2 regions of the Pyruvatibacter mobilis genome follow, and region 2 is predicted to be linked to the other one. Evidence: predicted binding sites of a transcription regulator. Region 2 holds the regulator's gene; the other holds the start of a gene.
The links. Region 2 encodes PhoB, which activates phosphate uptake and scavenging genes when phosphate is short. Its sites were predicted from a motif close to TGTCATNNANCTGTCAT; they were not measured.
Positions count from the first base shown of each region.

Region 1: HG718_RS04950 (BtaA family protein) is a predicted target of PhoB. The motif match lies at 4,083-4,099, and genes of this name have one in related genera.

Region 1 covers NZ_CP051630.1:1,067,704-1,074,989, reverse strand. The annotation lists gene rlmB (23S rRNA (guanosine(2251)-2'-O)-methyltransferase RlmB) at 1-730, shown strand, start outside; tRNA gene HG718_RS04965 (tRNA-Thr) at 845-920, shown strand; gene HG718_RS04960 (ATP-grasp domain-containing protein) at 933-1,949, opposite strand; gene HG718_RS04955 (class I SAM-dependent methyltransferase) at 2,050-2,688, opposite strand; gene HG718_RS04950 (BtaA family protein) at 2,695-3,930, opposite strand; gene HG718_RS04945 (hypothetical protein) at 4,324-5,613, shown strand; gene HG718_RS04940 (hypothetical protein) at 5,894-7,138, shown strand; gene dxs (1-deoxy-D-xylulose-5-phosphate synthase) at 7,147-7,286, opposite strand, start outside.
Region 2 covers NZ_CP051630.1:2,478,535-2,485,820, reverse strand. The annotation lists gene pstC (phosphate ABC transporter permease subunit PstC) at 1-236, shown strand, start outside; partial or broken gene HG718_RS15665 (DUF3333 domain-containing protein) at 229-693, shown strand; partial or broken gene pstA (phosphate ABC transporter permease PstA) at 1,138-2,040, shown strand; gene pstB (phosphate ABC transporter ATP-binding protein PstB) at 2,131-2,877, shown strand; gene phoU (phosphate signaling complex protein PhoU) at 3,050-3,793, shown strand; gene phoB (phosphate regulon transcriptional regulator PhoB) at 3,853-4,554, shown strand; gene HG718_RS11555 (GcrA family cell cycle regulator) at 4,683-5,207, opposite strand; gene HG718_RS11550 (ABC transporter permease) at 5,637-6,443, shown strand; gene HG718_RS11545 (aspartate aminotransferase family protein) at 6,713-7,286, shown strand, end outside.

The sequences.
Region 1 (7,286 bases), 1.4 Mb from region 2:
GCTCTACGGCATCCACGCGGTGCGCGCAGCGCTGCTGAACCCAAAGCGCCGGATCCTGCGCATCATCGCGACTGAAAAAGCCTTCGAAACCATCGCCGAACCCGCCCGCAAACGAGGCCTACAGGTAGAGAAGGCCGATGCCCGGGAGCTGGACCAGATGTTCCCGGCAGGTGCCGTGCATCAGGGGCTGGCCTTGCGCGTTGCCCCCCTGCCCGAGCCCGTGCTGGCCGACATCATCGAGCAAACCAAGGCTGCGGAGGCCGCTGGCGAAACCGCGCGTCCGGTCGTCATCCTTGACCAGGTCACCGACCCACAGAACGTAGGCGCGGTATTGCGCTCAGCCGCCGTCTTCGGCGCACGCGCGGTTATCGTCACCCGCCGCAACTCCCCACCGGTCACCGGTGCCCTTGCCAAAGCTGCATCCGGCGCCGTTGAGCAGATGCAGCTGGTGCAGGTCCCCAATGTCGCGCAGGCAATTGCGGTGTTGCAGTCCGAAGGCTGGTTTGCTGTCGGCCTTGAAGGCACGGGCGACAAATCCCTGTCGCAGATGGACCTGACTGGAAAGATCGCCATCGTGATGGGAGCCGAGGGAACGGGCCTGCGCCGCCTCACTGCCGAGCGCTGCGACATGCTGGCCCGCATACCCGGTGAACCGGGCTTTGCGTCCCTCAACGTGTCGAACGCAACCGCCGTGACCCTGTATGAAATCAGCCGTCAGCGCGGTGCATGACGGAAGGCGCGATTTCCGCCTCGCCACAGCGCCGCATGCGCGCTATATGTCCCGCGATTCCTGCGGAATCCAGACGATCCGACGCTAGGGCTACTGCTGCCCGCGTCCCAGAGTGCCGGCTTAGCTCAGCTGGTAGAGCACCTGATTTGTAATCAGGGGGTCGGGGGTTCAAGTCCCTCAGCCGGCACCACTTTTTTCAAGATCAGATAACCTGCCTCAGTTCGCCCAAGCGCGCCTGCACAGCATCTGCATAAACCGCCACGATCATTGCCTGCGCGCTTTCGCCGAACGACCGCAGATTGGTGTTGGGCTCGACGCACTCCATCTCGCACAAAACTGGCCCGCGATCCGCCTGGATCAGGTCAATCCGGACACGGGTGACTGCCCCATCCCCGTAATGCCCTAATGCCCAGTCGACCACATCCTGAGCGAAAGAAAGCATGCCCGGCGGAAGATCCTGGCGCACGAGCGCGCGCCGCTTTGATGTGTCCGATGACCGGAACCCCGGCGGCTTTAGAATGGCGTGACTAAACACCCCGCGCAGGAAAACCAGCGAGTACTCCCCGCGCTCAATCCCAGCCTGATAGGACTGAAGAATAGCGCCATAGCCGCCATCCGCTTGGATGATCGACCGGAAAACACGCTCTGCCCCGCATTCGTCCAATAGATGCTCCGGACGCACTGTTGGGATCGGGGCTGCTCGCGCGACTACGAACGTGTTGTGCCCATCCGCCGAGACAATCGGCTTCAGAACCAGATCGCGTCCACGCCAGGCTCTTTGCTCTTCCAGCTCGCCGACGATGTCCGCAAAGGCTCTAGCCGCCGCAGCTTGCGTGTGGTGTTCAGGACTTCCATCCCGGCTGAAGAACCGTGAGGGCGTGATTGACCCTGAGCGTTTATCGTCTTCGCCAAACGCCGCGGCCAGCTCAGACAAGTACACCGACTTGATAACGCCGTCGCGCAGAACCCGCGCGTCATTGATCAACCGACGACGGCCGTCCTCTTCGCATTTCGTCAGCCAGCGGAGGAACGCATCCGGCTCTTCCCGAAGATTCCATGTCGAGCTGACATAGATCGCGTCATACCGCCCTGGTTCAAAATCTGTGGACCGCCAATCAACAAGGTCCACTTCGACCGCCCGCGAGCGGAGCTCTTCGGCCAGGAGCACATCATCAAACCAAGGGGTCTCACGTCCGGCAATCGCCAAGGCAGGCGTCATCGCTTTTCACATCCGCAGGCAACCTACTAATATTGCAAGTTAATAGCAGGTTTTACCTTGCAGAGGGAAATGCCGTCCCCAACAGCTCCCTTTCGCGGACTTACCGAACAACTTCGGCGATGCGGGCATAATCTCCGTAGAGTTCCTGCGTGCGGCCCTTGCCCAATGTGTCGATAGCAGCACCAAGCTCCGCGCGCGGAGCGACGTGAAACTGCTTCAGCCACCACATGAGCAGGCGACGGAACCATGCCGGCAGTCGCTGCTGCATGCCGAAATCCACGACCAGCAACCGGCCGCCCGCACCCGTGACGCTGAAGCCCTGCCCCAGCGCTTCCCGCCATTGAGGGATCATCGACAGGCTGTAGGAAAAGAAGACCCGGTCAAAATCCGACCGCCCGAAAAGGGAGTGCGCTTCGAAGCTCGCAGCATCCGCGCGGGCCAACTCAATGCGATGGGCGAACCCGGCGCGCATGATTTCAGCCCGCGCCTTCTCCAGCATCGCTTCGGAGATATCGATTCCGTAAAAGCGCGCCCGGGGATAACGCCGCGCGGCCTTGATGAGGTTGCGCCCTGTGCCGCAGCCGACCTCCAGCACGCAGCCATCGTCCGGCGGTGCCAGTTCCCGGATCAGCCGGTCACGCCCGAGCAGATAGTATTTGCGTGTCAGGTCGTAGATGTGGCGCTGGGTACGGTAGATGGAATCCATCAACTCGCTGGTGGAAGACGCAGCATCGGTCATGCGGTGTCAGCCCTTGAATACGTAGAGGTGAACACCGCCATAGATGGCTGACCGGTCCCGCGCCGTGTAGCCGAGGCTTTCGTCAGCCCTGTACTCCCAGCGCGCCATGATGTCATCATCCACCCGCCCCGGCAGGATCGACAGCTGGCCAGCGGTCCGGAAAACGACCCGCGCGCCGGGCTGGGCTGTGCGGGTGATCTCTGCCCAAAGCTCGGTGAGTTGGGAATCCGTCATCCAGTCCTGCGCATCCAGCAGCACATAGGCATCCATGCTGCCATCCGCTTCACGCTGCAGCTGCTCGGTGACGGAGCGATGATTGACCGTCACGCGATGAGCGCGGTCCTGCACTTCGTGAAAATGGGCACTCTGCAGATAGGGCGGCAACGGACCGGACGGGCCTGACGCGTAGCCGCGGCCAAAGGCCTGCCAGGCAAAATAATTGTCCGCCATTGGAAAGCCGCAAGCCAATTTCTCGAGTCGTGCCTTGAGCACGGCCGCCATGTCCCCGCCCCCATCAGCTGCCAGTGCCTCATATTGCGCCGGTGGAATACCGAGACCATAAAGTGACATCTTCTTGGACGTGACCCAGCGCACCATGCGGCGGTCAAACAGGGGCGCGAGCGCCTTGTCGAAAAACGAGCGTTGCTCATCAATCGTCCGTGCAAAGACAATCTGGCGCGGATCCGTGCCGTGCAGCCGGGCCATCCAGTGGGCTGCACCTATGAAGTATCCCAGCAAACCATGGTGATATAGGTCGCGGGAGAACAGTGAGATGCGCCGCTGCAGCATCCAGTCACGGCCTTCCCAGTAGGCCCTGCTTTGTTTGTCCAACCGATCCCGCACAAAACGCTTGTAGGTGTTGATGTTGGCCTGCTCGTCCGCTTCACCAAAGAACCGGTAGAAGGCCTCATAGGTTGGCACACCCTGGGCCGCTGCCAGCTTGAGCCGCGTCAGCGCCAGATGCGCCCGGTTGAGATCGACCGCGATAATTTCTTTCGGGTCAGCGGTGAGATAGGAAAGCACGTTGCAACCGCCGGACGCGATGGTGAGCATCCGCGACTGCGGCGTGAGCTTGAGCGCATCGAGGTCCACTTCCGGGTCTTCCCAGATCTGCGGATAGACCAGCCCCTTGAAGGCAAAGGTGAACATGCGTTCAAGAAAGCCCGCCCGCGTGCCGGCGCTGTTCTGATGAACTGCGGACTGGAGATTTTTGCGGGTCTGTTGAATGGCTGACGGCGGCACGGGCGCACTCCCAAGGCAGGCGGCTCACGGATCGCCACATCTCCGGGGGATACGGCCTGCCTGCGGCCCCGGCTGTGGCGGCGGCACCCCGGCGCGTATGGCACGTGAATCATCAATTGGGGCCGCTGATCCTGCTCCATAGCAGGCGACCGATGACGGTTTTGTCACAGAGGCGGAGCATGTGAACGCCCGGCAAAAGAGAACCCGCCGCAAGTACGGGTTAGCGACAATTCGAGAGCATTTTCTAGCTGGCTGTTAACCCCCTTGCCCTACTGATAGGCGCACCTAGGGGTGGGTATTCGGCGCAATCTGGTTAGGACGATGCACGGCACCGCAATGCAAGACACGCCCTCCTCCTCCGCTTCCCGGCAGACAGCGCCGTGGGAAGACGCCATGTCCGACATGGCTGCAGAAGGCCGCGGTACGACCGCGAAGCTCGCTGTGCTGTCGCTTGCGTCCATCCGAGAGAAGATCGGCGACGAAGAATTCAAGCGCGTCCACAAGCGCATCCACATCGCCATTCAAAGCGTTATCGGCAAGCTGCTGGGGTCAGGCGACCAGATCGTGCCCGCGGGCAACGACACCTATGTGATCCTGATCCGGTCCACCGGCTACGAAGAAGCGGAGAAACTCATCTCCCATGGCTGCCGCTCGCTGGCGGACCTGTTTTTCGGCCAGGACCAGTTCGGCAACCTGGCCTTCAAGGCCAACGGCAAGGAAGTGATCCCGTCAGGCAGCGTGGTGGCCGCCCGCACCTTCGAGATCATCGCCTCGACCACCGAGAAGATGCCTGTCGCGCCATCAAAGGCCGCGCAGAAAGCACCGGACAAGCCCGCGGCACCGGCGGCACCGTCCGACGAGTTGAGCCGCTGGCGCCCCATGCAGCGCACCCACGCGACGCCTGACGAGATATCCCTGAACTTCATTCCCGTCTGGGATGCCGCCAACCAGGTACTCTCCACCTATTGCGCCGGCTACTGGTCAATCGGGTCGGACGGCCAGATCCAGGACGGCATCCGCGCCCGCGCCGACGGCGATGAACTGAAGCTGGCGGAACTCGACGCCCATGTCATTCGCCAGACGACAAAGATCGTGCGCGAACGCAACGACAACGGCCAGCCCCTGCTGGTGATCGTCCCCGTGCATGTGGATGCCCTGAGCACACCTCGCGGCAAGGAAGTGGTTATCGGCGCCATGCGCGATATTCCCGCAGATATCCGCAAGCTGTTCAGTGTACAGATTTTTGATGTAACCGAAGACATGGCTCCCGGCATCCTGGCCCAGCGCATCGGGTCACTCTGCACGCTGGTGCGCGCCGCCATACTGACGATCGCCACCTGGACACCGAAAACGGCCGAGCTTGCGTCATATCCAGGCATCAAGGCGGTGAGCCTGACGCTCCCGCCTGCAGGTCCCAGCCGCCAGAAGATGCTGGATGCCCTACCTGACTTCGCGTCCAGAACACTCAAGCAGAAGAAACTCCCCGCCGTGGTGCATCTCAATTCAGCGCAGGAACTCACGCGCGCGGTGCAGGGAGGCATCCGCCACCTGATCGGCGGCGCCATAGGCCTGCCCCGCACCTCCCCTGGCCACATGGTCCGCTGCGGAATCAGCGATCTGCCTCATAAACCGAAGCAGGCCGCAGAGGCTGCTGAGGACCGTCCGGCGGCACAAGCGTCCTGATCCACCGGGAAATCTCCGGATATCGAAAGCGTATCTCCCGATACGCGGACCGCAACCATGGGCTGCAGCAGCCGTACCACCGGTGCATGAACAGATGGAATGATCCCAAACTTCACACGCATTGGGTGTAAAAGCTTGTTAACCCCATTTGGTGCAAGGTCTCATTACAGGCGGCAAAGCCGAGAGAAACAGGTAATCCATGCACCCCCAACAGGCAGCCACACCAACACCTCCGAAACCTCAGGCCTCAGAAGAGTGGGAACGCGCCCTCGCAGACGTCATGGCAGGCGGTCAGGGTGCATCCGCGAAGCTCGCGATCCTGTCGCTTACCCACATTCGCGACAAGATCGGCGATGCTGAGTTCACCCGCGTACAGCGCCGGGTTCATCTTGCCGTGCAGACCGTCATCGGCAAATTGCTGGGCTCGGGCGACAAGCTCTTCCGGATCGGTGAAGAGACATATGTTGTCATCGTCGGTTCCATGGATATCGACAAGGCTCAGACCCTGATTCAACAGGGGTGTACGACACTCGCCAAGATGTTCTTCGGTCAGGAAGAGTACGGCGACATCATGGTGAAAGCTGAGGTCACCGAGATCGTCACCGACGGCAGCCGGGAACCGCGGCGGTTCGAAATCACAGCAACCCCGAAAGAGCCAACGGCAAAGCTGACCGAGATCAAGCTCGAGGACCGACCGAAAGCAAAATCCGGCATCAGTCTTGTGCCGATCAATCAAAAAGCGAAAAGCCAGCGCAACTGGGTCTCCATGTCGAACATGGTGGACGAGGCGTTGGAGCTCGACTTGAACTTCGTGCCGACGTGGGACGCGACCCGCAAAGTGCTGTCGACTTTTACCGCAGGGGACTGGCGAGCACTGGAGAACGGGCAGTTCCAGGACTGCATTGCCGAGATATCAGGCGGCAACCATGCTGCCCTTGCCGAACTCGACGCCCAGGTCATTCGTCAGACCACGGAGATTCTTCAGGAACTGTTTCAGAACAAATTTGCGCTTCTCGTGCTTCTGCCCGTTCATTTCACAAGCCTGTCCACGCAGGCAGGCCGCGAAACCGTGATCGACGCCCTTCGTGAGATCCCGGAGGATCTGCGCAAAATCTTCACAGTGGAGATTCTGGGAACACCGGAAGACATGGGCACAAGCCTGCTGGCTGACCGCATCAGCCAGATCAAACCCTATAGCCGCAACATCGTTCTGAGCATTGAGAACTGGAACGCAGCCACCATGCGGCTTGCGGCCTGCCCCGGTGTGTCCGCCGTCGCCCTGTTCCTGCCCAAGCCCGGCCCACTGCGGACGCGTCTTCTGCAGAACCTGCCCACCTTTACGCAGGCTGTTCACAAGATGAAAAAGCTGCCGGCGGCCGTTCAACTCCACAACCATGCCGAAATCGACATGGCTGTGAATGCAGGCATCACGTTCCTCACCGGCACAGGTGTCGGCATGCCGGAAGACCTGCCCGGCAACATGGTCCGCTGCACCAGCAAGGACCTGCCTTTCAAGCTGAAGTAGAGCAGCGCCTATTCAGCGCCAGCCGCAGCCGCGGCCATGGCGCGCTGGGCGTCCATGCCCAACGCATCCAGAACCCGCGCCACGATGCCCGCGGCATCAAGGCCTGCCGCCGTCACCTGCACAGCCGGCTTGTCGTGATCAATGAAGA
Region 2 (7,286 bases):
AAACCATGATCGTGGTGATGGCCGCAGGCCTTGCCGCCAACCTCACCGCCAACCCGCTGGAAGCGGTGACCACGGTGACGGTGCAGATCGTGACCCTGCTGGTCGGTGACCAGGAATTCGACAGCGCCAAGACGCTCGCCGCCTTTGCGCTGGGCCTTGTTCTCTTCTTCATCACGCTCTGCCTGAACGTCTTCGCGCTCGGCATCGTCCGCAAGTACCGAGAGAAGTATGACTGACGCCACCTCCGATACCGGCTCCGTCGTCAACCGGAAGCCCGACCTCTCCGCCAAGCGGGTGCGGCGGCGCTATGCAGCCGAGGCGCGTTTTCAGGCCTATGGCCTGATCGCCATCTTCATCGCGGTGGCGGTGCTGGCCTCGCTTATCGGGTCCATCGTGTCCCAGGGCCTGCCGGCGTTCACCCAGCACAAGGTGACGATCGAGGTGGAATTTCCGGCAGATGAGATCGACCCGGACAATCTCCGCGCCGCCAACTTCCAGGCAATGGCCCGCCGCGCGCTCTATGAGCGCTTCCCGAGCGTCACCGCCCGCCGCGACAAGCGTGAGCTGGCCGACATTCTTTCAGGCGGCGCCGACGTGACCTTGAAGGAATTCGTCGAAGCTGACCCCTCCGTCATCGGCACCCGCCAGCAGGTGACCGTGTCCGTCTCCGACAGCATGGACACCTTCCTCAAGGGCCAGATGACCGACATCGACGAGTACCAGCCGAAGGCGGAACTGTCGCCCACCGGCGCCGAGGGCGAGCTCAGCCTGCTTGCATCCGGCAATGTCTTTGCCGACATCCTCGCCGACGTGAAGCAGACGCTGGAAGCGCAGTCCGACAAGATCGGCCAGACCGCCAACCGCGAACGCCGCGGCATCACGGTGCTGGAAAACGACGTGAAGGCCCTGCGCGCCCGCGCCGCCAACGCGGTGGGTGCCGAGCGGGAGAACCTCGAAGGCCGCATTAAGAGCCTTGAAAGCTCCATCAACAGCCGCATCCGCAAGGCGGCCAATCTCGACAAGGAAGCAGCGGCGCTGTTCGATGCCGCCCGCTCCGGCGGCGGCACGCTGGACCTCACCGAGGCCATGCCGTCGATCCTCATCGAGATCAATGGCGGCATCGTGAAGGCGCTGCGCGTCAGCAACGAGACCATCGAGGGCGAAGCCTTCGTGCCGCTCGACAGCGACACACCGGCCCAGGCCGGCGAGTGGACCGTGGTGAAGCTGGTGACGCCGGAAACCGGCCGCCAGATCAAGGACCGCACCGCCACCTGGCTGCTTGAGCTTCAGAAGGACGGCTCCATCGAGAGCACCTTCGCCGATGTGCTGTTCTCCAAGGGCGACAGCCGCGCCCCTGAGCAGGCAGGCATCTGGGGCGCCGTCGTCGGGTCCTTCCTGACCCTGACGATCACCCTGCTCCTGTCCTTCCCGATTGCCGTTCTGGCCGCCATCTATCTTGAGGAATTCGCGCCGCAGAACCGCATCACCGATCTGATTGAGGTGAACATCAACAACCTGGCCGCCGTGCCTTCCATCGTGTTCGGTCTGCTCGGTCTTGCCATGTTCCTCAATTTCTTCGGCCTGCCGCGCTCCGCCCCGCTGGTCGGCGGCATGGTGCTGGCGCTGATGACGCTTCCGACGATCATCATCGCCACCCGCGCAGCGCTCAAGGCGGTGCCCCCGTCGATCCGCGAAGCAGCCCTCGGCGTCGGTGCCTCCAAGGTGCAGGTCATCACCCACCACGTGCTGCCGCTGGCGATGCCGGGTATTCTCACCGGCACCATCATCGGCATGGCGCAGGCGCTGGGCGAAACAGCACCGCTCCTGATGATCGGCATGGTCGCCTTCATCGTGGACGTGCCCGGCGGCTTTACCGATCCGGCCACCGTGCTGCCGGTGCAGATCTACATCTGGGCCGACAGCCCCGAACGGGCCTTCGTCGCCAAGACCAGCGCCGCCATCATGGTGCTGCTCACCTTCCTTGTTCTGATGAACGCGCTTGCCGTTCTCCTGCGCCGCCGCTTCGAGCGCCGCTGGTAGTTTTCAAAAGGGGATAGACCCATGTCAGTAGCTGAAGACATCGCACAGCACGCCCGCGGTCAGGCCTCACCCGCCGATGCGCAGGTGAAGATGGAAACCCGCAACGTCAACGTGTTCTACGGCGAGAAGCAGGCGCTGTTCGACGTCAATCTCGACATCCGCCAGAACCAGGTGACCGCGCTCATCGGCCCGTCGGGCTGCGGCAAGTCCACCTATCTGCGCTGCCTCAACCGCATGAACGATGTGGTGGATATTGCCCGCGTGTCAGGCTCCATCAAGCTCGATGGCGACGACATCTACGACCCCAATGTGGACGTCGTGGAAATCCGCGCCCGCATCGGCATGGTGTTCCAGAAGCCGAACCCGTTCCCGAAGTCGATCTACGACAACATCGCCTACGGCCCGCGCATCCACGGCATCGCCAACAACAAGAAGGAGATGGACGAGATCGTCGAGACATCCCTTCAGCGTGCAGGCCTGTGGGACGAGGTGAAGGACCGTCTCGGCGAACCGGGCACCGGCCTCTCCGGCGGTCAGCAGCAGCGCCTGTGCATCGCCCGCGCCATCGCCGTGTCGCCGGAAGTGATCCTGATGGACGAGCCCTGCTCGGCGCTTGACCCGATCGCCACCGCGCGCATCGAGGAACTGATCGACGAGCTGAAGGAAAACTACACCATCGCCATCGTCACCCACTCCATGCAGCAGGCCGCCCGCGTGTCGCAGCGCACCGCGTTCTTCCACCTTGGCATCCTGGTGGAAGAGGGCGACACCGAGCAGATCTTCACCAACCCCACCGACGAGCGGACGCAGGATTACATCACCGGCCGCTTCGGGTAAGCCGCGTCAGCCGGGGCGGATCTGCCGATTGGCTTTGCAGTGAATTGGCATAGACTGGCACTTTCCGCCCGCTGGCAACCACGCCACCGGCAAGGCAACAACAGGTGCGGCGGGGCCTGTGCGGCATGACATCCATGCCGCTCCGCCCCATTGCGTTTCGGGAGAAACCCACGTGCAGGGACATATCGTTTCATCCTTCGAAGAGGCCCTTGACCGGATCAATGAGAGCCTCGCGCGCATGGGTGGCCTTGCGGAACGGCAGCTTGCCGATTCCATCGACGCCATCACCCGCCGCGACCGCACCCTCGCCGAACAGACCATTGCCTCTGACAAGCAGATCGATGAGCTGGAAGTGGACATCGAGGCTCAGGCCCTGCGCCTGATCGCCCTGCGCCAGCCCATGGCGATCGACCTGCGCGAAACCATCTCCGCCATCAAGATCTCGTCTGACCTCGAGCGCATCGGCGACCTTGCCAAGAACATCGCCAAGCGCGCCCAGGCCGTGGACCAGGCCAGCCCCGGCCGCGCCATGCAGGGCCTCGGCCGCATGGGCCGCCAGGTGCTGACCCAGCTCAAGGAAGTGCTGGATGCCTATGCCCAGCGCGATCACGAGCGTGCCATGGTGGTGTGGCGCCGCGACGAGGAAATCGACGAGATGTACAATTCGCTGTTCCGCGAATTGCTTACCTACATGATGGAAGACCCGCGCACCATTTCTCTGTGTACGCATCTTCTCTTCGTGGCCAAGAACCTCGAGCGCATCGGGGATCACTCCACCAATATCGCCGAGACCATCCAGTTCCTGGTGAAGGGCGAGAATATCGGCCAGAACCGGCCCAAGGGCGACACGACGAGCGTCACCACGCTCGAATATCCCAAGGACATGCCCTCCAAGGACGCAGGAACAGCTGAATGAACCTCGCCTCAGCATCCATGTCCGGCGCACCCGGCTCCAGCTCAACCGGTACACGACCCATGAAGACACAACCGCAAGTGCTTGTCGTCGAGGACGAGGCCGCGCTGACGACGCTGCTCCAGTACAATCTGGAGAAGGAAGGCTACCGCGTCACCACGACGGCGGATGGCGAAGAGGCGATGATGATCGTCGACGAGCAGCAGCCGGATCTGGTGCTGCTGGACTGGATGCTGCCGCAGGTCTCCGGCATCGAGCTGTGCCGCCGCCTGCGCGGCCGCAGTGAAACGCGCAACATCCCCATCATCATGCTCACGGCGCGCGGCGAGGAAGCCGACCGGGTGCGCGGGCTTGATACCGGCGCGGATGACTACATCACCAAGCCCTTCTCGATGACCGAGCTTCTGGCGCGCGTCCGCGCGGTGCTGCGCCGCATCCGCCCGGCCCTTACCGAGGACATCGTTACCTTCGGCGACGTAGCCGTTGACCGGGCTGCCCACCGGGTGCGCCGCGGCGACCGGGAAATCCATCTCGGCCCCACCGAGTTCCGCCTGCTTGATCACCTGATCCAGCATCCCGGCCGCGTGTTCAGCCGCGAGCAGCTTCTGGATGCTGTCTGGGGTTCGGATGTCTATGTGGAGGCCCGCACGGTGGACGTGCATATCGGCCGCCTCCGCAAGGCGCTCAACAATCCCGGCGAGCAGGACCCGATCCGCACCGTCCGCTCCGCGGGCTACGCGCTGGATGAGCACTTCCGCGACTGACCACGCCTCAGCAGACCGCGGGGGGCTTCCGGAAAGACCCCAAATGAAAAGGCGGACCCTTGGGAGGATCCGCCTTTTGCATGTGGCATATCGGGTTTTGAATGTGAAGGCCCGGAAACCGGTGCCCCTTAGCCGATCATACGGTTCGGGAACTGGCGCTGCGGTGCCTTGTCCTTGCGCTCACGGCGCGACGGCAGCGGCTGGTAGGCCATCTTGGCGTGGGCTGCGCAATAGGGCAGGCCAGGGGCCGAACGGCGGCCGCAGAAATGGAAGTTCTCATCGCCCGGGTCGCCGATCGGCCACTTGCAGGTCTGCTCGTTGAGTTCCAGCAGATTGGCCTGGGTGGCGGGATCGCTGAGGAGCTCGGCTTCTTCCGGTTCCGGCGCAGGGACAGGTGCCGGCTTCTTGGCGGCTTCCCGGCGTGGTGTGGCCGTCGTTGTGCTGGCTGTTGTGGCGCGCGCCGTGCGCGGGCTCGCCGGGCGGCGGCGGGTCACGCGGGTCGGCGCGCCGCGGCCGGACAGGCCCAGGCGATGCACCTTGCCGATCACTGCGTTGCGGGTGACGCCACCCAGCCGGGCCGCGATCTGGCTGGCGGAAAGCCCGTCCATCCACATCTGCTTCAGCTGCTCAACGCGTTCATCTGTCCAGGACATCGCCGGCTCCCCCTAAACCATTCCGGAATTTGTGGTGTCCAGCGGGTGGCAACCACAACATCTCGTGTTAACGTGTCGTTAACCTACAATATCGCTTGAGCCGGCGGCAAGAGATGTTGTGGTTTTATAGGGGGTTATCCACAATATATTGATTTTCGTGCGTCGCGCCGCCTTCCTCTGTGGATAAAGCGGCGCCCTTGCATGACGGCGTCCGCAGGCTTACTTCCGGCGGGACCGTTTTTGTCTTTCCTCCCGGCCAGAGCCGCAGCCCGCTTGGGCGTGCGGCTCACCCCGTCCGGGCCAGCCCGACCACACCGCCACCTCCGTACCCGCCGCAGAGCGGGGCAGGGCATCGGCGGTCTGGGAAATCATCGGGCCGGCCAGGCATGCCGGGACCGCGTTTGGGGGCCCGTTCGGCGGGTGATCATCATGAGCGATGTGCAATTTGAGCCCGGCGAGCGCCGGTTTGGCTCCGTCAACTGGCTGGGCCTGTGGACCCTCTACCTCAAGGAAGTGCGCCGCTTCATGAAGGTGTTCACCCAGACGGTGGCGGGCCCCGTGGTGACGGCACTCCTGTTCTTCGCCGTCTTCGCCGTGGCCATGGGCCGGGCCGACACTGTCGTCGCGGGCGTGCCCTACCTGGCCTTTCTCGGCCCGGGCCTCATCATGATGACGGTGATCCAGAACGCCTTCGCCAATACGTCGTCCTCGATCCTGGTTTCCAAGGTGCAGGGCAATGTGGTGGACATGCTGATGCCGCCGCTGTCCCCCGGCGAGCTCAATGCCGCCTTTGCCTTTGGCGGCGTCACCCGCGGCGTGGTGGTGGCGCTGGCCTCGGCCATCGTCATTTCCTTCTTTGCCCCCATGGGCGTCGCTCACTGGTGGGCCGTCCTTTTCTTCGTGCTGGCCGCCTCTCTGGCGCTGGCCCTGATGGGCGTGCTGGCGGGCGTCTGGGCAGAGAAATTCGACCACATGCAGGCGGTGACCAATTTCATCATCACCCCGCTGGCCTTCCTGTCAGGCACCTTCTACTCGGTAGAGCGCCTGCCGGAAGTGGCTCGCGGCATCAGCAGCTACAACCCGTTCTTCTATATGATCGACGGTTTCCGCTACGGCTTCACCGGCCATGCGGACGGCTCCATCACCACCGGTGTCATCGTGCTGGTGGCCCTCAACGCGGTGTTGTGGGGCCTGTGCCATTACGTCTTCAAGAAGGGCTACCGGCTCAAGGCCTAGGGCATAGCATCCGGGGGCGCGCCGGGACCCGGTCCCCGCGCCCCTGACTGCCCGGAAAAGCAGCGCAGAAAACTGCGATTTTCCGCCCCTTTTTCCGTCCCAAGCGGCATATTGACATGGCCGTGCTGAAAAGAAACAATCCGCGCTTTCCTGATCTGGCCCCGCCGCCGCCCGCCGGCGGCGTTTTGTGTTTCTGGGCCTGATTTATCGGGAGCATTCCTGTCCAGGCCCGCCCGCGTGAAGCGCCGGGCATTCTCGGAGACCCCGTGGTGAGTACCGCCGCCAAGACGCCCATCAGCCCTGTCCTGCCCACCTATGCGCGCGCCGACATCTCGTTCGAGCGCGGCGAGGGCGCGTGGCTGATCGCCAGTAATGGCGACCGGTATCTTGATTTCGGTGCCGGCGTCGCCGTCAACGCGCTCGGCCATGCCCACCCGAAACTCATCGAGGCACTGACCGGGCAGGCCCAGAAGGTCTGGCACGTTTCCAACCTCTACCAGGTGGAAGGCCAGACCAAGCTCGCCGAAAAACTGATTTCCCTCACCTTCGCCGACACGGTGTTCTTCACCAATTCCGGTGCCGAGGCGCTGGAAGCCTCAATCAAGATGGCGCGGAAATATCATGCAGCCTCCGGCAACCCTGAGCGCTACGAGCTGATCACCTTTGAGGGTGCCTTCCACGGCCGGACCCTGGCGACCATCGCCGCCGGCGGCCAGGAAAAATATCTTGATGGCTTCGGCCCCCGGATGCCGGGCTTCGTGCAGGTGCCGCTCAACGACATCGAGGCCGTGAAGGCCGCCATCGGCGACAATACCGCAGGCTTCCTCATCGAACCCATCCAGG